Regions from separate parts of the Negativicoccus succinicivorans genome, predicted to be linked through region 2. Evidence: riboswitches for the same ligand, from Rfam matches in the RefSeq annotation. Region 2 holds a riboswitch; the other holds the start of a gene.
What was found. Region 2 has a riboswitch for S-adenosylmethionine ahead of metK (methionine adenosyltransferase). Riboswitches for the same ligand answer to the same signal wherever they lie in the genome.

Region 1 (15,513 bases), on a different contig from region 2:
CGCAAACTCCGCCGCAAGTTCAGTTTTAAGTAAGGACGTGCGGTGATGGAAAACACGCGCGTGCACATGACGGAAGTGCTGCGCCGGTGGGGGATATGGCTCGTTACCGTTTGCTGGCTGGTCATGGCGACGATTGTTCCCGCGGCAGCGGCGGCCGATGTAGCGACAGCGGAGCGATCGCCGTTATGGCCGAAAGCGACGGATACTCTGCCGGTGGAGCAGGGGTTGGTGCCGAGTCAGCCTAATCATCAGCCTTCGCCGCGGCAGACCGGTCCCGCGCAGACAGGCGCTGCCACCGACAATGTCTCGACGGCGCCTGTGACAACGCCCTATCCGGCACTGCGCGGCGATATTTATGCGCAGGATTTCGCGGGCATTTTGTCGCGCACAACGGTCCAAAAAATCCGCTCCGTCGGGCGCGCTTTGGAAGATAAAACCGGCGCCCAGGTCGTAGTAGCGACCATGCCGAGTATTCCCGACGGGGATATGCAAATGTATGCGACCGAGCTGTTTCGGCGCTGGGGGATCGGCAATAAAGCGAAGAACAACGGAATTTTGCTTTTGGTCGTGCCGTCCGCCAAACAGGTGCGTATTGAGGTCGGTTACGGCATGGAAGGCGCCCTCAATGACGCGAAAGCGGGCGAGATTTTAGATCGCTACTTTGTTCCCTACGCTAAGCAAAATCAATTCGAGCAGGGCATCTTGCAAACCTACGGCGCTTTGGTCGGCGTGACGATGCAGGAATACGGTATCACGGAGAAAGATTTAGGCACGCCGGGACGGGTCGAGAAACCGGAACGGCAAAGCGGTTCCGTATGGCCGCTGGCGTTTTTGATCGGGGTTCTGATGTTGGACGGGATCTTTAATCGCGGTCGTCTGACGCGTATCCTGCTGCTGATGTTCTTCTCGCGCGGCGGCGGGGGAGGTTCCGGCGGTGGCGGCGGCTTCGGGGGCGGTTTTCGCGGTGGCGGAGGCGGCAGCTCCGGTGGCGGCGGCGCCGGCCGATCATGGTAAGTTGAGGCGGAGATCACTCCGCCTTTTTGATTGCAGTTGGAAAAATGATTTTGCGCAGTGACCGCGCCGCTTAAGTTTACATCACAGGTTTACTTTGTTAGAATAGATGTAATTATATTCACGTGGAAAAGCATCCTCTCAATTGACAATAAAGGGTAGAATCGCTATAATAAGAAAGTCGAGGTTCAGCATGAAAGTATCCATTGATGCCGCCATCGCTCATCCCGGAGAACGTATTGCGTATGCGTTTACCTTACCGCAGAAAGAATTCGCGGATGATCCGGAATTGCAAGGCTTATTGGCGCCCGTGGAAATCCGCGGTGAATATTGGTATGATGGGGAACGCTTGCATTGGGAAGGGGAACTGACCACTCGCATGCAAGGCGTTTGTACACGTTGCTTGGATGAATTTGAACGGGAGATCCGCGTGCCCGTTTATGAACGATTTGTCCGTGAACCGGAAAAAGATGCGGATGCACTTGGATACGACGGCCTGACCGTGGATGTACGATCTCTTGTTCGGGATACGTTGCTCATTGAGGAGCCGGTTCAAGTGCTGTGTCGGGAAGATTGTCAAGGTCTTTGTCCGCACTGCGGAACGAATTTAAATGAAGGATCTTGCGATTGCAGCGACACGGAAATCGACCCTCGCTGGGCGGCTCTGGCTGCCTGGAAGCAAAGTAGCAGGAACGAGTAAAGAGGAGGTGCAACCATGGCAGTACCGAAGCGTAAAATGTCGAAAAGTCGTCGCGATCGTCGTCGCGCGAACTGGAAATTGACGGCCCCGGGCTTGATTGAATGCCCGCAGTGCCACGAGATGATCATGCCGCACCGTGTGTGCAAATATTGTGGTCATTACAAAGGCAAAGCCGTAATGGATGTGCAGTAAGGACGACAAAAAAGGAATGGAGACTTCCATTCCTTTTTTTATACTGTCTCGTAAGACGGATTATAGAACAAGCTTTTGAAAACGCGCGTTTTCATGAAATAAGCGGAAGTGATCCTGCGAGCGCGCCGCATCGGCAACGGTCGGATCCGCTGCCATCGCGCGCTCTAAATAGTTAAGCGCCGGCTCTGTTTCACCGCGATCGGCGTAAATCGTCGCGATACCGTACAATGTCCAAGCGTTTTTCGGCTCCTTTTTCAGCACGTTTTGAAAATGGGTGAGGGCGTCGTCAAGTTGTCCTTGTAACTTATAATACATGGCCCAATTATATTCGACGGCGGGAATCCCGGGCGCCAGATCGGAGGCGCGCGTCAGATCGTTGCGCGCTTCTTCGTAACGCCCATCCAACGCGCGTACCAAACCGCGATCGGCGTACGCGCGGTAATCCTGCGGGGCGACTTTGATCGCTTCCGTAAAATGTGTTTCGGCAGCGGCGTAATTTCCCGCCTGCATGCTTGTGACGCCTTCTCGCCAAGCGGGCGGCGGTTGCGGGACGGTTTGCGCGGCGTTTGTCGCCGCGGTTGGTGCGGGCGGCGCATCCTGGCCGCAGCCGCTCAGACAAAGACAAAGCAGAATGACAAATAAGTAGGGCATCATTGCCTCCCATATGGAAATAGTTTATACAAAAAATAAAAGCGTATTTATATTATAATTATACATGAGTTATACTGGTACTATGTCGGTACGTATTATGAATGATGCGGATACTCTGCCGGCGCGTAAAGGCGGTTGAGAAGATGACGGGATTGAAAAAGATTATTCAGGCGGATGCGTCGAGCGGGATTCTGCTGATGATCGCATCTGCATTCGGACTGATCGTTGCGAATAGCAGTCTGGCTGGTTCCTATTTCAGCTTTTTGAATCAGCCTTTCGGCGGTCTTACACCTTTACTTTGGATCAATGATCTCTTGATGGCGTTTTTCTTTTTATACGTCGGCCTGGAAATTAAACGTGAAATCTATGAGGGTGATTTGAGGGAACGTTCCGCACGCATGTTGCCTGGGATTGCCGCTTTCTGCGGTTTAGTCGTTCCGTCAGCGATTTACCTTATTTTTAATCCGTTGGGAAGTGATACGGCGCACGGCTGGGCGATTCCGGCTGCGACCGATATCGCATTTGCGTTAGGCGTTTTGGCATTGCTGGGGAAACGCGTGCCGCGTTCGCTTAAAATTTTCTTGACGGCGTTGGCGATTATTGATGATTTATTGGCGATTTTAATTATTGCATTTTTTTATACGAATGAAGTGGCGTTCACCTATCTTCTGGTGGGCGCGGTCATAGTGGCGATGTTGCTCTTTTTAAATCGTCGTCAGGTGGGTAACGCCGTGCCGTATGCCATATTGGGCTCTATTTTATGGTATTGCTTCCTGCGTTCCGGCGTGCATGCCACGATTGCAGGCGTTGTTTTGGCGCTGACGATTCCGCTGACCGCAAAGACGAAATCGGGCGGCGTGATGCATATTCTCGACGCCTGGATGGGAGCATTGCATTTGCCTGTGTTTTTCATCATCTTGCCGATCTTCGGATTTGCGAATGCCGGTGTGTCGTTCAATGGTTTCCATTGGGGCGACCTTTTGGATCCGGTAGTGCTCGGCATCGCCTTAGGTTTATTCGTCGGTAAACAGATCGGAGTCTTCGCCGCGTTTTACGGTTTGGTAAAAACGGGTTATGCGGGCATGCTTACCGGCGCTCGTTGGGAGCATGTGTACGGTTGTTCCATTTTATGCGGGATTGGCTTTACCATGGGACTTTTCGTCACGATGTTGGCGTTTGTCAATCCGGCGTTTCAAGATCAGGCTAAAATCGGTATATTTGCCGGATCGCTTCTCTCGGCTTTGGCCGGCTACGGTGTGTTGGCGCATGCCGCGCGTAAGACCGATCCGAGTGAGCAACGACCGACATTGGGCGGGCAGATGTAACGGGTATAATATTATTCAGCAGTAGTTTAACAATGGTAGTGGAGGCAGCAGATGAAATCGGTAGAAGAACAGTTAGCGCAAATGAGTTTCGGTGCGGCGGAAATTTTGCCGCTGGATGAATTACGTAAAAAATTGGAGCGTGCGGTTGCAACGAATACGCCGCTGCGGGTTAAATTGGGTTTAGATCCTTCCGCGCCGGATATTCACCTCGGACACACGGTAGTCTTGCGCAAACTCAAACAGTTTCAGGACTTGGGACATCAGATCGTTTTGATCATCGGCGACTTTACGGGCCGTATCGGCGATCCAAGCGGCAAAAGCACGGCGCGTAAACCGTTAACGGAAGAACAGGTCTTGGCCAATGCGAAGACGTACGAAGATCAAATTTTCAAAATTTTAGATCGTGATAAAACGGAAGTTCATTTCAACAGCGAATGGCTCGGTAAAATGAACTTTGCCGACGTTTTGACGCTCGCGGCGAAATATACGGTTGCCCGCATGTTGGAACGCGATGACTTCCAAAAACGTTATACCGAAGGACGGCCGATTTCGCTGCATGAATTTATGTACCCGCTGATGCAGGGTTACGACTCGATCGCGATCAAAGCGGATATCGAATTCGGCGGTACCGACCAGAAGTTTAACCTGATTGTCGGCCGTCATTTGCAAAGCGAAACCGGTATGGAGCCGCAGGTCGTTATCACGATGCCGCTTTTGGAAGGTTTGGACGGCGTCCAGAAGATGAGCAAGAGCCTCGGCAACTACATCGGTATCGATGAAGAGCCGACGGAAATGTACGGCAAAGCGATGTCGATTCCGGACGAATTGATGGCGCGCTACTTCATGTTGGTGACGGATATGCCGCGCGAAGAGCAGGAACAACTGGCGCAGGGTCTCAAAGACGGCAGCGTTCATCCGCGCGACGCCAAAATGCTGCTCGCCAAAACGATTGTCGAACTGTACCATGGCGCCGCGGCGGCTGAAGCGGCGGAACAGGAATTTGTCCGCGTTTTCCAGGAACGCGATCTGCCGAGCGAGATTGAAGAACTTTCGATTGATGCGGGTGAAGTCTGGTTGCCGCAATTGTTAAATACGGCCGGCATGGTCTCGAGCAACAGTGAAGGTAAACGCATGATTCAACAGGGATCCGTTCGCGTCAACGGCGAAAAGGTCACCGAAGAAAATTACACATTACAAAACGATGATGTTTTACAGGTCGGTAAGCGTAAATATCGTCGTATTCGTTTGGGTTAAAACCGTCATTAAAAGGAGCTCGCATGAGCTCTTTTTTGTATGCAAAAACAGGATAGCTGAACGAACTTTATGCAAATCTTGAAAGTCGATCAATAGTGCTTGACAGAAATTTAAATAGAATATACTATAAACTTGACTTTGATATATAGTATACTCTTTTACTGTTCGGGTTTTGAAAGGAGAGCAAAATGGATAAAGAGAAAGCGTATGTACTTTGGTTTGACGACTTGCGTCGTTCGGACGTCGATTTAGTCGGCGGCAAATCATCTTCCCTGGGGGAACTTACCTCGCAGACGAAGGTACCGGTACCGTACGGTTTTGCCACGACGGCGCACGGCTATCGTTACTTTATGGAAGAATCCGGCGCGGATGCCAAAGTAAAAGAATTGCTTGAAAATTTGACGGATGTGGAAGACTCGGCGCAGTTGCGTGATGTTTGCGCGCAAATTCGCGAAGCGATCATGGCCGTAAAAATGCCGCAGGAATTGCAAGATGCCATCGGCAATGCCTACGATGAATTAGCGAAAAAAGTCGGCGAAAAGACGCCGTTTGTAGCGGTTCGTTCCAGCGCGACGGCGGAAGATTTACCTGACGCCAGCTTTGCCGGTCAGCAGGATACCTATTTGAACGTCAAAGGCAAAAAAGAAGTGATTGCCCGCGTTAAAGAATGCTACGCTTCCACCTTCACCGACCGCGCTGTGTACTACCGTGTAAAACAGGGCTTCGATCATCTCGAAGTGGCGCTTTCGGCCGTCGTTCAAATGATGGTATTCTCGGAAGCATCGGGCGTTATGTTTACGGTTGATCTGGCTACCGGCAATGATCAAAACATCATGATTGAAGGCGCTTGGGGCTTGGGCGAATACGTTGTTCAGGGTACGGTAACGCCGGACAGCTTCCTTGTCAACAAACAGGATCTCACGATCACGGAAAAACATATCAACGAAAAACCGATTATGCTCACCCGCAAACCGGGCAGCGGCGTCATCGAACAGAACGTCGCTCCGGAAAAAGCGAAACAGCAGGTTATTTCCGACGAACAGGTCGTAGAACTCGCGCGCTATGCGCTGGCGATTGAGAAACACTACGGCTGCTACATGGATATCGAATGGGGCGTCGATGAACGCGACGGCTCGATCAAGATTCTCCAGGCGCGTCCGGAAACCGTTTGGTCGAAGAAAAATAAAGAAAAGAAGCAGGACAATCCGGCGGAAGCCGATTATACGACAGATCGTAAACCGCTCTTGAAAGGCTTGCCGGCCAGCCCGGGACGCGTGGGCGGTAAAGCGCACGTCATCTTGGATCCGGCGTTGATTGATACGTTCAAAGAAGGCGAAATTCTGATCACGAAAATGACCGCGCCCGACTGGGTTCCGGCCATGAAGAAGGCGAAAGCGATTGTTACCGATGCGGGCGGCATGACCTGCCACGCGTCGATCGTTAGCCGCGAATTGGGCATTCCGTGTATTGTCGGTACGCAGAGCCGCGGCGATGCGGCGACGCAAACGATTCAGGACAGCGCGATGATTACAGTCGATGCGACGAACGGTATCGTTTATGACGGCCTGATCGAAGACCTCGTTAAACAACCGCAAGCAACGGAACAGACCGCGGCAGCGGCGGAATATTTCCCGGCGACCGGCACGAAAGTATACATGAACCTCGGCGATCCGGACTTGGCGGAAAAACACGGGCAGTTGCCGTGTGACGGCATCGGTCTGATGCGCGAAGAATTTATCTGGACCACCTTCATTCACGAACATCCGTTGTACCTGATCGAAATCGGTCATCCGGAACGTGTGGTCGACAGTTTGGCGGACGGCATTCGCAAAGTGTGCCAGGCGATGGCGCCGCGTCCGGTCACCTTGCGTTTCAGCGATTTCAAATCGAGTGAATACCGCGACCTCAAAGGCGGCGACAAATATGAACCGCATGAACCGAGCGCGCTCTTAGGCTGGCGCGGCGCGTCGCGGTATTACGACCCCACCTATATCGAAGCATTCAAATTGGAATTGGCGGCGGTTCGCAAAGTACGTGAAGAATACGGCTTCAAGAATTTGAACGTCATGATCCCGTTCTGCCGTACTGTGGAAGAAGCTCGCATTATCACCGACTTGATGGCGGCCGAAGGCTTGCGTCGCGGTCCGGACTTCAAAGTTTGGCTGATGGCGGAAATTCCTTCCAACATTATTTTGGCGGATCAGTTCAATGAATTTGTGGACGGCTATTCGATCGGCTCGAACGATCTCACGATGCTGATACTCGGTTGCGATCGCGATAACGATACCGTTTCGCACATTTACGATGAACGCAATCTGGCAGTACGTCGTGCCATTCGCCACTTGATCGAAACGGCGCATCGTGACGGTAAAACCGTTTCGATTTGCGGGCAAGCGCCGTCGGTATATCCTGACTTCACGGCATTCCTGATCAGTCAAGGCATCGATTCCGTATCGGTTAACCCGGATATGGTCAAAGCGACCAAGAAAATGGTCGCGCAACTGGAACAACGTATTTTGTTGGATGCGGTGACCGGCAAAGGTCGCGTGCCCAATCAGGAAGAACTTAAATGGTAATAAAAAAATGCCCCGTAACGGGGCATTTTTTGTATAATAGAGTTAGGTGGTGAGAACGAAGTGCTTTCGGAGAGACAGGAAAAAATCGCCGAAATGGTGCGTGAGGACGGACCGATCTCGGGCCATGCGATCGCGAAACGTCTTTCGGTAACGCGGGCAGCGTTGCGCAGTGATCTTGCGATTTTAACGATGCTGGGGATTTTAGACGCGCGGCCGAAGATGGGATATTTCTATGTCGGAAACGAATCGGATAATCTCCTGGCCGATCAAATTCGCTCGATGACAGTTTCGCAATGCTTGTCACAACCGGTTATGGTGCCTCAGGACGCGTCCGCGTATGATGCGATTGTGACGATGTTTACGGAAGACGTGGGAACTTTATTTGTCGGCACGCAACAGGAATTGGCGGGGGTTATTTCGCGCAAAGACCTCCTTAAAGCAGCTATGGGCAAACGAGAACTCACTACCCTGCCGGTGCGGTTGGTCATGACGTCCAGCAGTCGTCTGATTTATGTGGAAATGAATGACGATGTGTTATCGGCGGCCCAAAAAATGATTGATTACGAGGTGGATTGTCTGCCGGTAGTCGATGTTACGGAAAAGGCGGGCGAAAAAATCTATCGGGTGCGCGGCCGTATTTCCAAGACGGGGATGACCCGTTTGTTGGTGGATATCGGTCGAGGCAAGGGAAGAGGAGTGAAAAAATGAAAGTACCGACAATCTATGTGCTTTCGGATTCATTGGGCGAAACGGCGGAAAACGTCGCACGGGCTACGATCAGCCAGTTTGACAAGGAAGATATTGACATCATTCGGGTGCCGTATATCCGCACGATAGAGCAGGTCGAAGATGCGGTGCGCGAAGCGCAGGCGAATGAAGGCATCATTTGTCATACGATCGTCTCCGAAGAACTGCGTTCCAATTTTGAAGAGATCGCTCGGCAATACAAGGTGACATCGGTCGATATTATGGGTCCGATGTTGCGTGCGGTTGAAGTGATTGCCGGAACCAAACCGCGCATGCAACCGGGTATGGTTCACAAGCTCGACCAGGAATATTTCAAAAAAGTGGAAGCCATCGAATTCGCGGTTAAATATGATGACGGTAAAAATCCGGCCGGATTTTTAAAAGCCGACATCGTCATTATCGGTGTGTCGCGTACTTCGAAAACGCCGCTTTCCATGTATTTGGCGCATAAAAAAATCAAAGCGGCGAACTTGCCGCTGGTTCCGGAAGTGCCGTTGCCGGAAGAATTATTCCAGCTGCCTTCCCATAAAATTGTCGGTTTGATTATCGATCCGGGTAAACTCAATACGATTCGCAGCGAACGGTTAAAATCCATGGGACTTGCCGACGGAGCAAGCTATGCGGCGCTGGATCGCATTCGGGAAGAGTTGACGTATGCGCGTGAGATTATGCGCAAACTGCACTGTCCGGTGATCGACGTATCCACGAAAGCGATTGAAGAAACGGCCAATCGGGTTATGGAAATCATTGAACGCAACCGCCGTTTACACGGGTGAGGTGAACTATGCAAATCCGTGAAGTGACCGAAGAACGCGAAGTCAAATATTTAGCGACGCACGCGGCCCACAGCCGTGACGCCGTGCGTGACCGTCCGCAGGACAAGGACCCTTTGCGCACCGAATATCAACGGGATCGGGACCGGATTTTGCATAGCAAGGCGTTTCGACGCTTGAAACACAAGACGCAGGTATATATCGCGCCGACAGATCATTATCGCACGCGCATGACGCATACGTTGGAAGTGAGTCAAATCGCGCGGACGATGGCGCGCGCGTTGCGCTTGAATGAAGATTTGACGGAAGCGATCGCCTTGGGGCATGACGTGGGGCACACGCCGTTCGGTCATGTCGGTGAATTTGCGATTCGCGATCTGTTCGGACATTTTCATCATAATGAGCAAAGTCTGCGCGTGTTGGATGTGCTGGAAAAGCACGGCGCCGGTTTGAATTTGACGCAGGCCGTACGTGATGGTATTTTGAATCATACGGGACCAAATTTGCCGCAGACATTAGAAGGGCAGCTGGTTCGTTACAGTGACCGTATTGCCTACTTATGCCACGATTTTGATGATGCGGAGCGGGCGGGTATGCTCACGGCGGACGATTTGCCGCTGGAAGTGCAACGCCGTTTCGGAACGACGCATTCATCCATGATCACGGCGATGGTAAGCGACCTGGTGTATTCATCGTTGGATCGGGACTGTATTATCATGCCGGACGCCACGCAGGCGGTCATGCGCATATTTCGCGAATTCATGTTCGCCAATGTTTATCAGGCGCCGGCGCTGGTGCCGGATCGTAAACGCGGTTACCGCTTGGTACAGGAGCTTTGCCGCTACTATTTGGAAGATCCCGCGCGCTTGCCGGAGGAACATCAGCCGAACGAAATTCCGGTCGCAACGGCGGTGATTGATTATGTAGCCGGCTTGACGGACGAGTATGCGATTCGTTTATATCAAGACACGTTTTTGCCGCGCTATTGGGATGTTAAATAAAAAACCGCCTGCGGGCGGTTTTTATATATGACGAAAACAGGCATTAAAAAAACCGCCCGCAGGCGGTTTTTAGTTTGTCTTAAGGACGTTCCACTTTGCCGGAACGAAGGCACCGAGTGCAGACGTTCTGTCGCGTGGTTTGACCGTTGAGAACAACACGTACACGTTGAATATTCGGTTTCCAGGTTCGTTTCGTTTTCAAATGTGAGTGGCTGACGTTCATACCGGTTTGCGTACCTTTACCACAAACTTCGCAATAATTTGCCATTATCTACACCTCCTTGCAAGTTCCGTTATTAGCAACAGTAGTATTTTATCACAGCTGCATTCAGTTGTAAAGGAAAACCTCAAGTCAGAACGCCGGCACGAGCGCGCCTTTAAATTCTTTGTTAATAAAGTCGCGTACGGGCTCCGATTGGTAGTAAGAAAGCAGTTTCGCATACGCCGCGTTGGTTTTCGCTTCTTTTTGCACGGCCAGCACGCAAGCGTACGGCGATTCTTTCGTTTCCACAAAGCGCGCGTCGGCAACCGGGGAAAGGCCCGCTTCAAGCGCGTAGTTCGTATTAATTGCGGCGGCGTCCACGTCATCTAACGAGCGCGGCACCTGCGCGGCTTCCACTTCAAGAAATTCGAAATGATGCGGATTTTCTTTGACATCAGCGACCGTGACGGTGATATCATTCGTGCCGAGTTGAATCAGACCGGCCGACTGCAGCAGCAAGAGCGCGCGACCGCCGTTGGTCGGATCGTTCGGAATGGCTACTTTCGCGCCGTCGGGAAGGGCGTCGAGCGTTTTGTATTTCGGTGCATAGAGCGCCATCGGTAAGAGTACGGTTTTGCCGATCGAGACTAATTTGTCACCGTTGTTTTTATTGAAATGGTTCAAGTACGGCTGGTGTTGGTACGCGTTGGCATCGATTTCGCCGTTGGCGAGCGCCTGATTCGGTGTGACGAAGTCGGTGAATTCCGCCACTTTAATGACGAATCCGTCACGCGCGGCCACCGTTTTGACTTGCTCTAAAATTTGCGCCTGCGGACCTGCCGTTACGCCGACAACGAGCGGTCGTTCTTGGGTGCCGAGCATAGCGTTTGCCGGCTCTTTTTGGGTGCCGCAACCGGCCAGTACGGCCAAGCTGCAAAGCAGGAAAAATAAGACTGTCCATTGTCGTTTCATATCAATTACCCCATTTCACTATTTCGTTTTCAGAATTATTTTTTATTAACGCGTCGTGCTAAATAATTACCCAGACTTTGAATCAATTGGACAACGATGACCAATATCGCAATCGTTGCGAGCATCACATCGAGACGGAAACGCTGGTAGCCGTAGCGGATTGCGAGATCGCCCAAGCCGCCGCCGCCGATCGCGCCCGCCATCGCGGAGTAGCTGATCAAATTGACGACGACGTTCGTCATGCTGTCGATGATGGTCGGAAGCGCTTCGGGAATTAACACTTTATAGATGATTTGCAACGGGGAAGCGCCCATCGATTGCGCGGCTTCAACCAAGCCGAACGGAACTTCTTTCAGCGCCGTTTCCACCAGGCGCCCCGCAAAGGGAATTGCGGCGAGCGTCAAGGGTACGCACGCGGCGGTCGTGCCGATCGAGGAACCGGCAATAATGCGGGTCAAAGGAATAATCGCGACCATCAAAATAATAAACGGGATCGAACGCAACATATTGACGACGGCGCCGAGCGGTTTATTAATCGCGGCATTTTCCAAAATATGACCTTTATCGGTAACGAGCAGCAAGACCCCGAGAGGAATCCCGAAGAAGGCCGAGAGAAAGGAGGAAACGGCCACCATGTACATTGTTTCCCCTAAACTCTGCCATAAGAGGCTAACGATTTGCGGGGACATAACCGATCACCTCACTTTCAATGGGACACGCGCGCAGCCACGCCAAGGCGGCTTGCATTTGATCCTCACTGCCGCCCAGCGTCACAATCAGTCGACCGAATGAGGTGTCCTGAATGTAATCGATGCTAGCGTAGAGAATGCTGACTTCGAGATCAAACCGACGAATCAATGTCGCCAACAACGGCTCATCGGTAACGTCGCCGATAAAAGATAACCGAACCAGTAAATCGGCATCGGGAATCGGTGTTTGGGAAATATGCAGATAGTTTAAGTTTTCCGGAATCTCATTGCTCAAAATTGAGCCGACAAATTCGCGCGTGGTCGCCGTTTTCGGCGCGGTGAAAAGATCCGCCACGCCGCCCTGTTCGATGATGCGACCGTTTTCAATGACGGCGACGTGGTTACAAATTTCTTTGATGACCTGCATCTCATGCGTGATCAAAACGATGGTCAGGTGCAGGCGACGATTGATATCTTTCAAAAGATCAAGGATTGCTTTGGTAGTCTGCGGATCGAGCGCGCTGGTCGCTTCGTCGCAAAGGAGCACCTTCGGTCGGGAAACTAACGCACGGGCGATGCCGACACGCTGCTTTTGACCGCCGGAAAGTTGGGCGGGATAGTTGTCGCGGCGTTGCGTCAGACCGACGAGTTCTAAAATCGGCTCGATCCGTTCTTTTTGTTCCGCTTTGGAAAGTCCCGCGAGCTCTAACGGAAACGCGATATTTTCATAGACGGTACGATGACTCAGCAGATTGAAATGCTGGAAGATCATGCCGATATGTTTGCGTTCGTTACGTAATTCCTGCTCGCTCATCGCCGTCAGGTTTTTACCGTCGACCCAAACTTCTCCTTCGGTCGGCGTTTCCAGCATGTTGATACAGCGGATCAGCGTCGACTTGCCGGCCCCGGACAGGCCGATGATACCGCAAATTTCGCTTTCGGGGATATGCAGGTCGATATCTTTGATTGCGTGCACCGGTTGCGGACCGGGATATACTTTGCTAATGTGTCGCAAATCTATCATTTTCTCACTCCTTTAACCACTAAAAAACTCTTCACCAAAAGATGAAGAGCCGGTCGACTTCATCTCTCGGGATCACTCCCGCGGAATTGGCACCGTTCTCCGTGTAGAGATGGTTGCCGCGACGTCATTGGGCCGGTCCCTCGGTCACTCTGGATGAAAAGTGGTGTATTTCGTTGTTGATTAACGCTGATTATAGCACTATGAAAGAATGAATGTCAAACAGTAATTTAGAGATGACTCCTTGCGTTTTTTGTATAGGACTGTTTCAAGTAGCGTAAAATGCGACCGTTTCGGGCTTAAAGGGGATTTTAGCCGAGCGCTACATATTGAATAATCTGCTTTTAGGATTGCGCCCAGACTACAATATGTAGTATACTCAAATCTGAAGAGGCGGCTTGTGAGAAAGCCGATACAATATGAGGGAGGCAGCGGTACTATGTTGGAAGTCATCAAGCGCGACGGCGACAAAACTGTTTTTGACAGGTCGAAAATTACGATCGCGATTGAAAAAGCAATGAACAGCTCGAGCGGCGTGTATGAAATCGGTCAGGCGGACAAAATCGCCTGGGAAATCGAACAGGAAGCACGTCAGCAGGAAAAGCCTTTAACGATTTATGAAATCGAAGATAAGGTCTATTATAAACTCATTGAGAACCACAATCCGGCAACGGCTCGTGCGTACGAAAACTATAAAGCGGTACAGGCATTCAAACGTCATGAAAATACAACCGATGAAAGTATTTTCGGTTTATTAAATAAAAGCAATATCGCAGTCTTGGATGAAAACTCCAACAAAGACGCGCAGGTCGTTTCGACGCAGCGCGATTTGATCGCCGGCGAAGTATCGAAAGATATCGCCCGCCGCAAACTGATTCCCGCCGATATCGTGCAGGCGCATGACAGCGGCGCGATTCACTTCCATGACATGGACTATATTATTCAGCCGATGTTCAATTGCTGTCTGATCAATTTGGAAGACATGCTTACCAACGGCACCGTCATTAACGGGAAAAAGATCGATTCACCGAAATCGTTCCAAGTCGCCTGTACGGTAACGACGCAGATTATTGCGCAGGTCGCCAGCGGCCAGTACGGCGGACAGAGCATCAACGGCATTGATCGGATTCTGGCGCCTTTCGTGCGTAAATCGTTCAATAAAATTCTCAAGAGCGTGCTCGAAGAACAGCGCGACATTTATGAAATGGAACCGGATCAGGAGAAAGCGGAAGCGATTGCTTGGAAACGTACCCGTAAAGAAGTAAAAGACGGCATTCAGACGATCCAGTACCAGATCAATACCTTGATGACGACCAACGGCCAGGCGCCGTTCGTTACGTTGTGCATGTATTTCCAACCGGATTACGAATACGCCAAAGAAGCGGCGATGATTACGGAAGAAATTTTGGCGCAGCGTTTAGAAGGCGTCAAAAACGAGCAGAATGTCTACATCACACCGGCATTCCCGAAACTCGTTTACGTGCTCGATGAGCACAATATCGCGCCGGACGCGCCGTACTACTATCTCACGGAACTCGCGGCGAAATGCACCGCGAAGCGCATGTATCCGGACTATATTTCCGCGAAAAAGATGCGCGAAAATTATGAAGGCAATGTTTTTTCGCCGATGGGCTGCCGCTCCTTCCTGCGCCCGTATAAAAACGAAAAAGGCGAATACGTTTGGGACGGCCGTTTCAATCAGGGCGTCGTTTCACTGAACTTGCCGCAAATCGGTATTTTGGCGGAACATTCGGAAGAAAAATTCTTTGAAATTTTGGAAAAACGTCTGCAACTTTGCTACAAAGCATTGATGTTGCGCTATGACTTCTTGAAAGATGTCGTGAGCGACGTGTCGCCGATTCATTGGCAGTATGGCGCGATTGCTCGCCTCAAACCGGGTGAAAAGATTTATCCGTACTTGCAGAATACGTATTCCACGCTTTCCCTCGGCTACATCGGCGTGTATGAAGCGACCAAACTCATCACCGGCGAATCGCATACCGGCGAAAAAGGTCACGCGTTCGCCGCGCGCCTGATGCGCCGTCTGCGTGAAGCGGTCGATACCTGGCAGGAACAGACCGGTTTGGGATTCTCTCTGTACGGCACACCGGCGGAAAGCCTGACCAACCGTTTCTCGTCGATTGACCGCGCGCGTTTCGGCGAAATCGAAGACATTACGGATAAAGGTTACTACACCAATAGTTACCACGTGGACGTACGCGAACCGATCAGCGTCTTTGATAAATTCTGTTTCGAATCGGAATTCCAAAAACTTTCGACCGGCGGCTGCATCTCGTATGCGGAAATTCCGAATATGAGCGGCAACGTCGATGCGGTACTGACGATGATGCGCTTTATTTACGACAATATCTGCTATGCGGAATTTAATACCAAATCGG
Region 2 (15,513 bases):
AACAAAAAGCATTCACAGGCATTGGCTGACGAAGTGACTAAGCTGTTAGCAGATAATAATGTAGAGCTTTTACGAGAAAACGGATACCGTGAGGGAACCTGGATTTTGCAGGACTTCGGATCGCTTATCGTCCATATCTTTGTGCCGGAAGAACGCACTTACTATGACTTGGACACAATGTGGGGAGACGCCAAAATTGAACAGCAAATCAGCGGCGACCAATAACGTAACGTTAAAAGAAAATACGCTTGTCACTCTTAGGGTCGCACGTACCGGTGAAATGGGAGCCTTTTTGGATGCCGGCACCGGAAATACTTCGGATGATATTCTGCTGCATCATGATCAACAAACCACATCGGTCGAAACGGGAGATCTTGTGGATGTTTTTCTGTACCATGATCCCAAAGGCAGATTGACAGCGAGCATGCGTTTACCGCGTATTCAACCGGGGCAAATTGCATATGCTGAAGTAATTCAACGCACACGCTTTGGTGCCTTCGTTGACTTAGGGACTGAGCGCGGTATCTTTTTACCATTTGCCGAAATGAAAGGGAATCTTCACGAAGGTGATCGCGTTTGGGTCCGTCTTTACGAAGATAAATCCGGCCGACTGGCGGTGAGCATGGATGTAGGTTTAGCCATGCAATCCATTGCCAAACCCAGTGAGGGCATTGAGCGTGGCGATGAAGTAACGGCGGCGATTTATAATATTACCGCAGACGGAGCATTGGGAATCACGCCGCAAAAATATTTGGTTTTTGTTCATCGTGATGAATGGGATCATACGATTTTGGTAGGAGAAATGGTCAAGGCACGGGTTACATTCGTGCGCGCGGACGGTCGTTTGAATGCATCGCTACGTGCACAAAAAGAAACCGCAATAGCCACGGATGCAGCCACGATCCTTGCTTATTTGGAAGCACGTGGCGGTGTAATGCCGTATACAGACAAAAGCGATCCAACGGTCATTCGTCGTCAATTTAACCTCAGTAAAAGTGCGTTCAAACGCGCACTTGGGCATTTAATGAAACAAGAAAAAATTACCCAAGACAATGTGCAGACACGATTAGTGGAGTAGAATTATGAAGATTGTGATTATCGGTGCCGGCAAAGTAGGATACACGCTTGCCCAGCGCTTATCGGAAGAAGATCATGATGTCATCCTGATAGATGAAAATTCCGAGCGGATTGATTTGATTCGCAGCTATCTGGAAGCTATGCTGATGGTAGGTAACGGAGCCAATCCCGGTCTGCTTATGGACATCGGCATGGAAGATACGGAACTTTTCGTCGCTGTGACTGATCGTGACGAAGTAAATCTTTTATCCTGCTACATTGCCAAGCAGTTGGGGGCGACGCAAACCATTGCGCGTGTCCGTGCCAAAGAATACATCTTGCAAAATAATAATCCGGCGTTAGCATCGCTCGGTTTGAACCTCATTATTAACACAGAAATGGTTACAGCCAATGAAGTAATGCAGATTATCAAGATGCCGAATGCCTTGGATGTTGAAAACTTTGCGAATGGCAAAGTCCGACTCTTGGAAATTAAAGCACGTGATAATGAAGACATGTTGGGACAACGGATTCGTGATTTGGAAATTCCCGACAAAGTTCTGATCGTCGGCATTTTCCGACATGGACGTATGATCATTCCAAACGGGGATGATACGCTTCAAATGCTTGATAATGTATTCTTTCTCGGCGAACGTCAAGCGATTGAAGGACTTGAAGAAGAACTCTCTACGACCCGTACACGGATTCAAAATGTTTTGCTGGTGGGTGCTGGACTGGTTGGTCGTAATTTGGCTATTCTTTTAGAAAAAGCCAATTACCATGTCAAAGTTATCGAAAAAGATTATGAGCGTTGCGAACTCCTTTCAGCGGAAACCGACAACGTGATCGTCATTAATGGTGACGGCACTGATGTCGATCTTTTGCGTGACGAGGAAGTGGGCGATTATGATGCGATTGTTTGTTTGACCGATGATGATAAACTCAATTTACTCGTCGCATTAATGGCACGTCATTTTGGTGTCCAACGAACTCTTGTACGTGTCGGACGACCGGAATACATAGACTTGATGGAACAAGTGGGGATCGATATCGTATTTTCGCCGCGTTTACTGACTTCGAACGAAATTTTACGACAGATTCGCAAAGGGGAAGTGCTTTCCATCAGTAGTTTTGAGGACTCGAAGGCGGTGGCTTTGGAATTGAAAGTAACCGAGCAAAATCCTCTTGTGCATCGTCCGTTGGCGGAAATTAATTTGCCGGGGACAACCTTACTGGCAGCTATTGTTCGCGGTGAGGAAACGATAGTACCAAATGGACGTACGGTGTGTGAGCCGGGCGATCAAATTGTACTATTTACACTGCCGGAATATAGTGATGCGGTAATTTCGTATATGGAAGCATAGTATGAATAAAAAGATGAAAGCCGTTTGTGCCTTGTTAGGGAAAGTGGTTATGGTGTTTTCCCTTGTTATGCTGGTGCCTTTTTTCTATGGCATTTGTATTAACGAGTGGATTTGGCCGCTTTTCTTTAGTGCTTTAATTACATTGGCATTGGGAATATTGATTGACCGCAACGGTCAAAAAATCACATCCATTTCACTTAGTCAAGGGTTCGTACTGGTTTCGTTTACTTGGATTTTAGCCTCCTTGGTGGGCGCACTGCCCTACTACATGTGGAATGAACTTCCCAGTTTCGTGGATGCGCTTTTTGAATCGGTTTCCGGCTATACGGCGACCGGTGCTACCGTTATTTTGGACGTCGACGGGATGCCACGTCCGTTACTGTTGTATCGCAGTATGACACACTGGTTTGGCGGTATGGGGATCATTATTCTTTTGCTCGCGTTTCTGCGCAGCTTAGGGCCGGAGGCAGCGAACCTTTTTAATGCCGAAGCAGCGATTAACGGCTATGGTCAAATTATGCCGCGCATTCGCAAATACGCCATCACGCTGTGGGGAATCTATTGCCTTTTTTCGGCCGTATTGTTTGGGCTCTTATGTTTGGCAGGAATGCCGATTTTTGAAGCGCTGAATTATGCTATGTCAATTATTGCAACCGGCGGCTTTGCGGCTCGCAGCGCCGGAACGTTTATTTATGAAGAAAATTATGTCATTCAGGCAATTTTTATTTTATTTATGGTTCTTTCCGGCGGTAACTACGGTCTGTATTATTTAGGGTGGAAAAAAGGGTTTCGCCTCATTTTTAAAGATACCGAATTTCGAGTGTATATTTCCATTTTGTGTGTAGGCGCGTTAGTTATTGCGAGCACACTCTTTTTCAAGCAAAATACTACGATTTTAGAGAGTTTAATGGATGGATTCTTCACCATGACATCCATGCAAACCGGCTCAGGGTTTGCAGTAGCTGATTATGATCTTTGGCCCCCGTTTGCCAAAACCATTTTATTTATTGCCATGTTTATTGGTGGCTGTTCAGGCTCCACGACCGGCAGCGTCAAAGTGATTCGCTACATTTATATCGGTAAAGCCATTTGGGCCTATTTGCAGCAAATGATTCATCCGGGTATGGTGAAAGTAGTCAAATATAATGGGGAGGCGGTACCGAACAAAAAAGTTATGGTAACTCTTATTTTCTTCATCTTGTACATTTTGATTTTGTTTACATCGACATTATTGGTAACCTTGACTGGCATGCCGATTATGGAATCTCTGACGGGGGTTGCCAGCACATTGGGTAATGTCGGCTTGGCGTTCGGCCATTTAGGACCGACCGGTTCATATGCATTGGCACATCCCTGGGCCAAGGTCGTATTTATTGTCGACATGTTGTTGGGACGTTTGGAGTTGTTGACATTGCTGGTCATGTTGCATCCCGGCTTTTGGTCGAACTTTTTGCGCAAAGATAAAAAGCGTTTACAGAATGCAAAAAAGCGACGCTACTTGTAATGAAATCTTGACACTGTACAGGAAAACCGATATACTATCAAAGTAAGTCTTGCGGCCCGGTGGTGTAGTGGTTAACATGCCGCCCTGTCACGGCGGAGATCGTCGGTTCAAATCCGATCCGGGTCGCCATTTTTCTTTTTTATTTGCCTCGGTAGCTCAGTCGGTAGAGCAGAGGACTGAAAATCCTCGTGTCGGCAGTTCGATTCTGCCCTGAGGCACCATCATGCGGGAATAGCTCAGTGGTAGAGCATCGCCTTGCCAAGGCGAGGGTCGCGAGTTCGAATCTCGTTTCCCGCTCCATTGTGGCGGCATAGCCAAGCGGTAAGGCAGAGGTCTGCAAAACCTTTATCCCCAGTTCGATTCTGGGTGCCGCCTCCACATTTGCCGGGGTGGCGGAACAGGCAGACGCAACGGACTTAAAATCCGTCGAATCGAGAGATTCGTACCGGTTCGATTCCGGTCCTCGGCACCAATTTTTGGTCATAAGATTTATTAAGAAAAAAACCGATTCATGCGAATCGGTTTTTTTGTTGCGCCAAATGGCACGAATAAATATGCTGCGAATCAAAAATCGTAGCCGAAGTTCTTAATAGAAACGATTTTGGGTGACATCAGCACGTATCATGAATACACAATGGCATAATGCGTGTTGTAATATGCTCAAAAAAATAATTATTAAGGATATAAACTTTTTACGAGTAGCAAGGAATTGGTTCTTAGAGTTGATAAAGTCTTCGCGATAGGACAAAATGAATTTACAAAAAAAGAACCGATTGATACGGTTCTTTAACTTTCTTTTTGCGGTGGGACAAGCAACGTTTTTTGGTGAGTATAATGCACAAATCCGGGTGGCGTGCCTTGTGGCTTTTTGATGTATTTACGAAAGGTATAATCTACTTCGACCTTCGGGGCTGTTTTGGCTTTGCTGTAGTACGCAGCCAGTTGCGCCGCATAGGTAATGACCTCCTCGGTGAAGGACTCACCGGGATTGGCAAAGATGATAACGTGGGAACCCGGAATTTCTTTGGCATGGAGCCAAAGGTCATCAGGACCTGCCGTTTTAAGAGTCAAGGTTTCATTTTGCACATTGTTGCGTCCGATCTCAATGCGGTAGCCGTCGTAGTTCAGTGACAGCGGTTGCGATTTTGTGCTTAATGAGCGATGATTGTGATTCTTTTGCTTTTTAGGCCGCAAGGCATCCAATTCGTTTTCTAAATCGGTCAGTTCCGGTGCTTGCAAAGACTCCTCAAGAAAATACGCAAGGGAATCTAAATACCGGAGATTCTGCTCCGATTTTTTCAAAAAAGGCAAAGCCTGTGTTTTTCTTTTTTTCAAACGATTATACCGCTTGTAATAAAGTTGCGCATTTTCCGCCAGCGACCATTCCGCGCGCAGAGGTATGGTAACATCTTCCTGCTGATCAGAAAGCAAATTGGGAAGTGTAATTTTTGTGCGATATTCATGTGGTAAATACGCATGAATAGACAAAAGATCACCGTATAATTTGTCAGTTTCAAGACGATCCGTTTCCGCCATTTCCCGGCGGATTTTTTGTTGCTTAGTGCGTTCCTTTTTTTGCATAGAGCGAATACGTTGGCGCAGGCGCTGGATGCGTTCTTCGTATTGCGAAAAAAGTTCTGCAGAAGCAAACGCCTGATTAGGATCAGAGAATTCTGCGACTTTATCCATCTGCCATTCCCAAAATAGGAAAGGAGACAGCCACGCTTCGCGGCCGTGTTTATAAAAATATACGTTAGATTGCGTCATGAAAAGTTTCTGCAATGTTGCCAAGCATGTCATCAACTCTTTTTTTGACGCAGAGGAAAGCTCTGCCAACGTCATTTCCGGAACGAGTTGTAAGCGTGTGTTTAACAGCCTGGTTAACGGACGAGAAAAACCGTTAAAATAAGTGGCAAGTGCTTGTGTAAGAGTGAGCTCCTGTGGTAATTCGCCGATTAAGTTCAATATTTCCTGTGGTGTCAATTCGAGCCAGAATATTTTTTCGCTGTGCGGCGGTTCACTATAGGTTTGACCGGGAGCGAGATCACGGCGCGAAGAGGGTTTGCGATGTAACGCATCGATAACTTGTCCGTCAACAGTTAATACCAGATTTGGTGCATTCGGAATCAGTTCTAATTCGAGCTTTTTAGAGACAATTTTTCCTTGGGCTTCAATGCGCTGAAATGTGGCGGTGACCCATTTATCACCATAGCGTGCTGCAATTTCCGTAAGTGTGGCGCCCTCCAGATGTTTGCGCAAAACCATGCAAAAATTGTTGGTAGGAGTATTGTTTCCTGCCGGCTTTTTATGACTCCACCAAGTTCGTGGCGATGATTGTAAGGAGACTTGCCAGGCGCGTGTACCTCGAGGCAAAAGCATTGTTAAGCTGAACGTGGATGTATCTAAAATTCGAATGTTGCCGAGCTTTGCGCCTTGTAATTCTTCTTTTGCAAGTAAAGCCCATTTTGTAAAAAGCAAACTGTCAATATTCATCTAAACCTTCCATTTCCTCCGTCTATATCTGCTAAGTCTCTTCATTTTACATCAGTTACTGAAAATGGTAAAATAGCTTAAATGGAGGTATTGTATGCAGTTTACAAAGTGGCATGGTTTGGGAAACGATTTTGTTTTACTGGACGGACTTATTGAAGAAGTGGTGATGACACCTTCTTTAGCACGCCAACTATGCGATCGTAAACGCGGCATCGGCGCAGACGGTGTAGCGATCATACTACCTCCCGAAAATTCTCACTATGATTTAGAAATGCGGATTTATAATGCGAACGGAACCATTGCGGAGATGTGCGGCAATGTAACCCGTTGTGTGGCTGCCTATGCAACACAGCAGCAGCCGGACAAAAAGCATTGGCGTATTTTGACAGCCACCGGGGTCATGCAGGCTGATGTGATTAACCATACGCCGCAGGAATCAGAGGTCACCGTAATCATGAGCGTACCTAAATTACGACGCGGTGACATCGGTATAACTGCGGATAAGGAGCAGCCTGCGCAAAATATTCAAATCGATCTTGATGGAAAGACGCTTACATTTACCGGTGTTTCTATGGGGAATCCGCACATTGTTACATTCGTTGATGATGTCGATACAGTGCCGTTGGGAGATTGGGGGCCTCAGATCGAAACAAATCCGCTATTTAGCGAAAAGACGAATGTGGAGTTTGCACAAGTTTTGTCTGCGAATGAAATCCGCATGCGTGTTTGGGAACGCGGCGTAGGTATTACGGAAGCGTGCGGAACAGGTTCATGTGCGACATTGGTAGCGGCTGTTGCCAACCAACTGATGAAAAATACAGCGACGTTAATTTTGGACGGCGGACGGCTGCAAATAACTTGGCCGGGTGTTGGGAAACCGGTACAAATGACAGGTCCGGCAGTAGAGGTATTCAGTGGCGAATATAAAAGAATCGGAGAAAACAATGATGAATGTACGATTAATTAATATCGGATTTGGCAATATGGTTTCCGCCAGTCGACTGATGGCAATCATTAGTCCGGAATCAGCTCCGATCAAGCGTATGATCCAAGAAGCCCGCGAAGGGAGTATTCTGGTAGATGCAACGTATGGCCGGAAAACTCGCGCCGTTTTGATTATGGACAGCGGGCAGATTATTCTATCAGCTATCCAGCCGGAAACCATTGCCAACCGGTTACATGAATTCGGCGAAGAATGGGATGAAGAAAAAGAATGAGCGCGGAGTATAAACATGACGAAGGCGTACTTTTAGTGGTCTCAGGTCCTTCCGGTGCAGGTAAGGGCACGATTTGTGATGCACTGCGCCGGCTTCATCCGGAAATTCGTTACTCCATTTCGGTTACCACCCGGCCGCAACGAGTAGGTGAGGTTGACGGGGTCAATTATTTCTTTACTTCTGTCGATAAGTTTAAAAACATGTTGAAACAAGACGCCTTTCTTGAATATGCCGAAGTTTATAACAATTACTACGGCACACCGAGAAAGCAAGTACTTGATTTGGTTCATGAAGGTAAAACGGTCTTGCTTGAGATCGATATTCAAGGCGCGATGCAGGTCAAGAAAAAATATCCCGAAGGGATTTTTATTTACATTGTCCCACCATCTTTACAGGAGCTCTCTCATCGTTTGTATGCTCGGGATACTGATTCCAAAGAAGTGATTCAAATGCGTCTTGCGAAAGTGATTGGCGAACTCGAGTTAGCGCACCAATATGACTACATCGTTGTCAATGATAAATTGGATGAAGCCGTAGATAAAGTTCGCGCCATTATGGTGGCAGAACGTTGTAAACTGTCGCGTAATAAAGAGCAAATCGATACTATTTTTGAAAAGTATATTACCAGGGAGGTTATGTAGTTATGGTATTCCCATCAATTGATGACTTATTGGAGCGTGTAGACAGTAAATATACCTTGGTTTCTATGGTGGCTAAACGAGCACGAGAACTCACCGAAGGAGCGGAGGCATTGGTAGAAGCTGATGAGAAAAAGCCGACAACGATTGCTTTAGAAGAAATTTATTACGGTAAAGTCAAGAAAGCGGCTACCCATCCGGCGGGAAATATACGATAATGGAACGCTTACAAGGGAAAAAAGTAGTTCTTGGCGTAAGCGGCGGTATTGCTGTTTACAAAGCGCTTTTTTTGGTTAGAGAGCTGCGTCGACATGGCGCGGAAGTTCATGTGATTATGACGGAACACGCAACGAAGTTGGTGGCGCCGCTTTCTTTTCGTGAGCTTTCCGGTCAGCCGGTTACGACGACGATGTGGGGAGAAATCACCCATTGGAATGTAGAACACATTGCTCTGGCTAACTTGGCGGATGTTTTCGTCTTGGCTCCGGCGACCGCAAATTTAATTGGCAAAGTAGCCAACGGGATTGCCGATGATATGCTGACGACAACCGTAATGGCAACACCCGCTCCGGTAGTTGTCGTGCCGGCGATGAATACCCGAATGTACGAAAATCCTTTTACGCAAAGCAATTTACAAAAGTTGGCTAGTGCGGGCTATACCGTCATCGAACCGGAATCGGGGGATATGGCCTGCGGTACAAACGGTAAGGGGCGCTTCCCCGCCGTAGAGACAATCGTTGCCACCATTGAAAGAGTGGCGTCGCAAGGTCTGTTGCAAGGTAAAAAAGTGGTTGTCAGCGCCGGTGGGACACGCGAGGCTATTGACCCGGTACGGTATCTCTCCAACCGCTCCAGCGGCAAAATGGGGTATGCGGTAGCCGCTGCTGCAGCTTGCCAGGGAGCCGAAGTGGTCTTGGTCAGTGCGGCAACATCGCTGCCGGAAGTTCCCGGTGTACGTATCGTTCATGTCAATAGCGCGCGGGAAATGAAGGACGCCATTGATGCCGAATTTGATACTGCCGATATTGTCGTCAAAGCGGCAGCTGTTGCAGATTATCGCCCGGCGAAAACTGCATCTCAAAAAATCAAAAAACAGGACGACGATATGCGAATCAAGCTGGTACGCAATCCTGATATTTTATATGAACTGGGCCAACGTAAAAAGCAACAAATTTTGATCGGGTTTGCGGCGGAAACCCAAAATGTTTTGGAATATGCTAAGGGCAAATTGGTCAAGAAAAATTTGGATATGTTGGTGGCCAATAATGTGGCTGCCCCCGGCGCCGGTTTCCAGACGGAGACTAACATCGTAACGTTTGTCTATCGTGACGGCAGTCACGAATCTTTGGATATCATGACTAAAGACCGGGTGGCGGAAGAGATCATCAAACGGGCGGCGAAGTTGGCAAACGCTTGCAAAAAATAGCATAATATCATAAAATAATAATTGTACTCATCCAGAGTGGTGGAGGGATTCGGCCCGTAGAAGCCACAGCAACCGGTTCAATTCGGTGCTACATCCGACAGGCAACTGGAAGATGAGGGAAATCCCTCATGGAGGGATTTTTTTATGCAAAAGGAGCGAATATTTTGGCAGAAAGAGAATTCTTTACTTCAGAATCGGTAACGGAAGGACATCCGGATAAAATTGCCGATCAAATTTCAGACAATATTTTGGACGCGATTTTGGCACAGGACCCGGATGGACGAGTTGCCTGTGAAACAGTAGTCAGCACCGGTTTAGTACACGTTGTTGGTGAAATATCGACATCCTGCTCCATTGATATCAATAAAATTATTCGTGAGACGATTCGACGCATCGGTTATGATCGTGCGAAATACGGATTTGATGCGGATACTTGCGGGGTGTTGGTATCGATTGATGAACAGTCGCAAGATATCGCTATCGGTGTAGACAGCTCGTGGGAAGCAAAAGAAAAAAGTGAAGACATCTTTGACGAAATCGGTGCCGGCGATCAAGGCCTTATGTTCGGCTATGCGGTTCGCGAAACACCTGAATTGATGCCGTTGCCGATCTCGTTAGCACATCGTTTGGCGCGACGGTTGGCGGAAGTTCGCAAGGACGGTATTTTGCCGTATTTGCGTCCGGACGGTAAAACACAAGTAACCGTAGAATATGTGGATGGTAAGCCGGTACATATTGATACAATCGTTATCTCGACACAGCATAGCCCCGAAGTAGAGATAGCAGAATTACGTGACGATATTATCGAGCAGGTCATCAAGCCTATTTTGCCGGATAACTTGTATGACAATAAAACGAAGCTCTATATTAATCCTACAGGGCGCTTTGTCATTGGCGGTCCGCAAGGGGACGCCGGCTTGACCGGTCGTAAAATTATTGTGGATACCTATGGCGGGATGGCTCGCCACGGCGGCGGTGCATTTTCCGGTAAAGATCCGACAAAAGTAGATCGCTCGGCGGCTTATGCAGCACGTCACGTGGCGAAAAATATTGTCGCGTCGGGGATTGCAGATCGATGTGAAATTCAGCTGGCATATGCGATCGGCGTAGCGCACCCGGTGTCAATTTTAGTCAACACCTTTGACACGGGTAAGATCCCTAATGAAAAAATCACGGACCTGGTTCGCACCCATTTTGATTTACGACCGGCAGCAATAATTCGCGATCTTGACTTACAACGACCGATTTATGCACAGACCGCGTCCTACGGGCACTTCGGTAGAACGGATATTGATTTGCCGTGGGAGCGCACCGATAAAGCAGATGAATTGCGTAAAGATGCAGGATTATAAGAAGACGGTATATGCCGTCTTCTTTTCACATAGGAGAGTTTATGACGGTAGCTGAAATTATCATTAACCGACCGACTAAGCATTTACAAAAATGTTTTTCATACCGTATTCCCGCTCATTTGGAATATATCACTCCCGGTTGGCGAGTGATTGTTCCATGGGGAACCGGTCACGAAGAGGGGATCGTTTGGAAGACTCGGTCGGAAACTTTTGAGGATACAACGCGCGAGTTGAAAAGTATTTTTGAGGCAATAGGAGATAATGCCTGGTTTACATCGGAAATGCTGGCACTTGCTGAATGGTTGGCAATGTACTATGCGTGTCCATTGATTGAAGCATTGCGTTTATTTTTAGTGGATAAAAAGACGATTAAAGGCCAAACGCGCTATAGCTTAACGGTATCAGGACAAAAAAAAATAGCACCTGAGAATATTCCTACAAACCATCAAAAACTTCTGAAGAATTATTTTCCCAATATGCTGGAGGCACTTGCCAATGGCTGGATTAAAGGTGAACTAAAACAGCTGAGTGATTCGCGATTCGCGAGTGAAATCGTTTGGGATGCAGCCATTGAACCCACACAATCACAACTTATGCGTACGCCTCGTCAGCAGGAGCTGGTTCTCTTTTTAACAGAGCATCCGGAGCAAACATCAGCAGAGTTAAATGCTGCGGGATTTTCTGCCGCGTTACGTAAATCTGCGCTAAGCAATGGTTATGTAAGCACTCACGAAAAGTGCAGCGACCATACCGGTATCCCGGATCATTTACCTCCACTTACCTCGGCACAGAAGCAAGCGTGGGCATCCATTCTGTCAGCCTTAAATGAACAGCGTAATGAAACGTTTTTGCTACATGGAGTCACTGCCAGCGGCAAAACGGAAATATACTTGCGCGCTGCCGCTAACGCCGTAGAGAAAGGCAAGAACGTATTGATTTTGACGCCGGAAATTTCGCTAACGGATCAAGTGGTGCGTCGCTTTACGGCACGCTTCGGAGCGGAAAAAATTTTTTGTCAGCACAGCGGTCTGACGGAGCTGGAGCGCTTTAATAACTGGCGGCGTGTGCGCGCGGGCCGGGGAAATATTGTAATCGGACCACGTTCCGCCGTATTCATGCCGGCAGAAGACATCGGCCTTATTGTTATCGATGAAGAATACGATGCCAGCTACAAACAAAGTGAGCAGACACGGTATCATGCCAGACGTGTGGCGGAGTGGCGTGCACGTTGGCATCATTGTCCGCTCGTTTTAGGCGCGGCAACACCCTCGATGGAAAGTTATTATCGCGCTGAAAATGGCGAAATCACTACACTACTGCTCCCGGAACGTATCGGCGGTGTATCCTTACCGAAAATGCATATTGTCGATATGCGCAGCGAGCTGGAGGCGGGGAATCGTTCCATTCTTTCACGGGAATTGTATCAGACGATGCAGACGATGCTTTCGCAAGGACGTCAAATTATTTTGCTTTTAAACCGACGCGGCTATGCTACCCATGTTTCCTGTCGAACATGCGGTTATGTTTTAACCTGTCCTCATTGCGACTTGCCTTATACCTATCATTTACCGACTCATACTTTACAATGCCATCGTTGCGGCGGCGCACGGGAGATGCCCGCAAGCTGCCCAAATTGTGGCAGTAAAGCGATTAAATATTTTGGACTCGGCACGCAACGCGCGCAAAAAGTGGTAGCGGAAGCATTTCCCCGGGCGAAAGTTCTGCGTTTGGATACGGATAATGCAGGGAATGCAAGGCGGCGCGCAGAAATTTTAGATACCTTTGCACAAGGGAAAGCCGATATTTTATTGGGAACGCAGCTGGTGGCGAAAGGCCATGATATTCCTAATGTCGGCTGTGTCGGAATTTTAAGCATCGATGCATTATTAAATCGCCCGCAATATAATGCGGCGGAACAGGTATTTCAATTGGTTGTGCAAGCAGCCGGACGCGCAGGACGTAAAGACGGTGATGGGCGCGTCATTGTGCAGACATACCATCCGGGGCATTATGCATTGCAGGCGGCCTGCACCGATGAATGGCAGAATTTTTATACCGAAGAACTTGAACTGCGCGAGTATTTGCATTACCCGCCATTTTTTGAACGCGCTAAAATCAGCGCTTTTGCGGAGAGCCAAGAAAAAGCGCAAAGTCATTTACAAGTTCTATTTGATGATCTTGCAAAAATCCTTGCAGAAAAAGGGGTAGAAGTGGAATATACGGATATTTATCCTGATTATCAGGCTAAATTACGTGACCGGTTTTATATGTCGTTTCAAATAACAGCAAAAAATCTTAACACGGTTAGAGCGCATATCAAGAAAAGCGACCTATGGCAAGTAAATGGTATAATAATAGATATGGAAATGAGCTAACATACAAAAGAGGTGACACGATTGGCAATTCGTAAAATTGTATTGGCGGGCGCGCCCGTACTGAAAACAAAAGCGCAACCTGTTACAAAAATGACAAAATCGATTAAAACTTTGCTGAAGGATATGAAAGATACGTTATATGATGCCAACGGCGTGGGCCTTGCAGCACCACAAGTCGGTGAATCGTTGCGGATCTTTGTGATTGATGACGGCAACGGTTATGTGGAATATATTAACCCGGAAATTATTACTTTATCTGACGAAAAAGAAGAAATGACGGAAGGTTGCTTAAGTGTTCCTGGTTTTGTGGGAGTGGTCGAGCGCTCTACCAGCGTTACTGTACGATATGAAGATCGTAATGGGCGTACGCATGAGGTAAGAGCAACGGGACTGTTGGCGCAGGCTATCCAACATGAAAATGACCATATTGATGGTACTCTTTACATCGAACGTGCGAAAAATTTGTACAAAGAAAATGAAGGAACGATCGAATGAGAGTCGTTTTTATGGGGACGCCGCAATTTGCTGTACCCTGTCTGGAGTCGGTACTAACACATCCGAAAGCGGAAATTGTCGGTGTATATACACAACCGGATCGCGTCAATCGTCGCGGTAAAAAAATGAGCTTTTCACCGGTGAAAGAGTGTGCCCGTACGCATGGTTTGTCGTTGTATCAGCCGGCAACACTGCGCGATGTCGACGCGCAAAAAAAATTACAGGAACTTGCACCGGAACTTTTGATCGTGGTGGCTTATGGTCAAATTCTCCCGGCAGAAGTTCTTGAAATTCCGCGTCTTGGTGCGATCAATGTTCACGCATCATTGTTGCCCAAGTATCGCGGCGCCGCACCTATGCAGTACAGTTTGCTCAATGGCGATAAGACGACCGGTGTCACTATTATGCATTTAGATGAAGGTATGGATACCGGCGATATCATCTTACAACGTCGGATCGATATTCCTATTGATTGGGATTTCAATCAATTATCTGCGCACTTGTCCTTACTCGGTGCGGAATCCTTGCAAGAGGTCTTGGCGGACGCGGATACAGCGATTGGTGACGCTACACCGCAAGTACACGATCGGGCTACATGTACCGGAAAAATTGCTAAAGAACAGGGAAGAATCCACTGGAATAAAAATGCGCGCACTATTCATAATTTAGTGCGTGCATTGCATACGAATCCGGGAACCTATACATTCTTTCGCGAAAAACGTTTGAAAATTCATCAAACCGCTCTGACAAAAGCGCATGCGATGCTTTTACCGGGTGAATTATTGGTGGACGGTACGGATGTTTTTGTCGGTACGGGTGAGGGGAGCTTGCAGCTTTTGCAAATGCAGCCGGAAAGCAAACGGAATATGCAGGCGGCTGAGTTTATTAACGGCTACCAAATAAAATCAGGTGAAACCCTTGGCGAACAAACAGATTGATGAAACGTTGCAAAATCGTAATCTCTGCCTGCGTTTGACCTTGTTGACGTGGGCAACATTAAGTGCGACCGCCTTTGCGATTGCGTATTTATTGGCGCCCGGCTTAGCTTTGCTGCATCCTGTTTTGCCGAATCTTGCATACGTTTTGGCGGCAGCGGGTGTGATCTTCAGCGGCGGCCTGATTGCAAGCATCGGCGTGGCGTTGGAAACCCATCATGAATTGCCCTTGGGGATTTTACGTAGCGCCAGTAAAGCGGTATATATTTTTTTACCGTATTGCATTTTATGGGGCAAAGTATTCCGTATTCCGAAAGAGCATGTCGCCCAGTCGTTGGTAGACTTAATCAATACATTGTCAGAGCGCTACCTGACGAAGCTCAAACCGGAAGATATTATGCTGCTGACACCGCATTGCTTGCAAAATGATACCTGTCCGATTAAAGTAACTCGCGATGCGTTTGCCTGTCGTGAATGCGGGCGTTGTCCGGTAGGAGGATTGGTTCATCTTGCAAAAACATATGGCGTCTCCTTATATATCGCGACCGGGGGAACCTTTGCGCGCCTTTTAGTAAAAAAACATCGTCCTAAAGCGATTATTGCGATCGCTTGTGAGCGGGACCTGGTTTTGGGAATGCGGGATGTTTTTCCGATTTTA

Region 1: another riboswitch for S-adenosylmethionine. It lies ahead of KIB08_RS05545 (methionine ABC transporter ATP-binding protein); the one in region 2 lies ahead of metK (methionine adenosyltransferase).

Annotation. Positions count from the first base shown of each region.
Region 1 is NZ_JAHAJN010000009.1:5,773-21,285, forward strand. It holds gene KIB08_RS05475 (LemA family protein) at 1-29, shown strand, start outside; gene KIB08_RS05480 (TPM domain-containing protein) at 46-1,014, shown strand; gene KIB08_RS05485 (YceD family protein) at 1,205-1,711, shown strand; gene rpmF (50S ribosomal protein L32) at 1,727-1,903, shown strand; gene KIB08_RS05495 (tetratricopeptide repeat protein) at 1,964-2,554, opposite strand; gene nhaA (Na+/H+ antiporter NhaA) at 2,698-3,879, shown strand; gene tyrS (tyrosine--tRNA ligase) at 3,931-5,133, shown strand; gene ppsA (phosphoenolpyruvate synthase) at 5,322-7,709, shown strand; gene KIB08_RS05515 (helix-turn-helix transcriptional regulator) at 7,770-8,417, shown strand; gene KIB08_RS05520 (pyruvate, water dikinase regulatory protein) at 8,414-9,232, shown strand; gene KIB08_RS05525 (deoxyguanosinetriphosphate triphosphohydrolase) at 9,241-10,230, shown strand; gene rpmB (50S ribosomal protein L28) at 10,310-10,498, opposite strand; gene KIB08_RS05535 (MetQ/NlpA family ABC transporter substrate-binding protein) at 10,583-11,404, opposite strand; gene KIB08_RS05540 (methionine ABC transporter permease) at 11,440-12,093, opposite strand; gene KIB08_RS05545 (methionine ABC transporter ATP-binding protein) at 12,074-13,117, opposite strand; SAM riboswitch class I at 13,174-13,277, opposite strand; gene nrdD (anaerobic ribonucleoside-triphosphate reductase) at 13,554-15,513, shown strand, end outside.
Region 2 is NZ_JAHAJN010000001.1:158,929-174,441, reverse strand. It holds gene rsfS (ribosome silencing factor) at 1-225, shown strand, start outside; gene KIB08_RS00915 (CvfB family protein) at 197-1,078, shown strand; gene trkA (Trk system potassium transporter TrkA) at 1,083-2,420, shown strand; gene KIB08_RS00905 (TrkH family potassium uptake protein) at 2,422-3,924, shown strand; tRNA gene KIB08_RS00900 (tRNA-Asp) at 3,978-4,053, shown strand; tRNA gene KIB08_RS00895 (tRNA-Phe) at 4,070-4,145, shown strand; tRNA gene KIB08_RS00890 (tRNA-Gly) at 4,150-4,224, shown strand; tRNA gene KIB08_RS00885 (tRNA-Cys) at 4,229-4,302, shown strand; tRNA gene KIB08_RS00880 (tRNA-Leu) at 4,308-4,396, shown strand; gene KIB08_RS00875 (Rqc2 family fibronectin-binding protein) at 4,711-6,417, opposite strand; gene dapF (diaminopimelate epimerase) at 6,512-7,384, shown strand; gene remA (extracellular matrix/biofilm regulator RemA) at 7,365-7,634, shown strand; gene gmk (guanylate kinase) at 7,631-8,275, shown strand; gene rpoZ (DNA-directed RNA polymerase subunit omega) at 8,278-8,490, shown strand; gene coaBC (bifunctional phosphopantothenoylcysteine decarboxylase/phosphopantothenate--cysteine ligase CoaBC) at 8,490-9,698, shown strand; SAM riboswitch class I at 9,723-9,817, shown strand; gene metK (methionine adenosyltransferase) at 9,863-11,050, shown strand; gene priA (replication restart helicase PriA) at 11,092-13,425, shown strand; gene def (peptide deformylase) at 13,438-13,920, shown strand; gene fmt (methionyl-tRNA formyltransferase) at 13,917-14,858, shown strand; gene KIB08_RS00825 (DUF116 domain-containing protein) at 14,839-15,513, shown strand, end outside.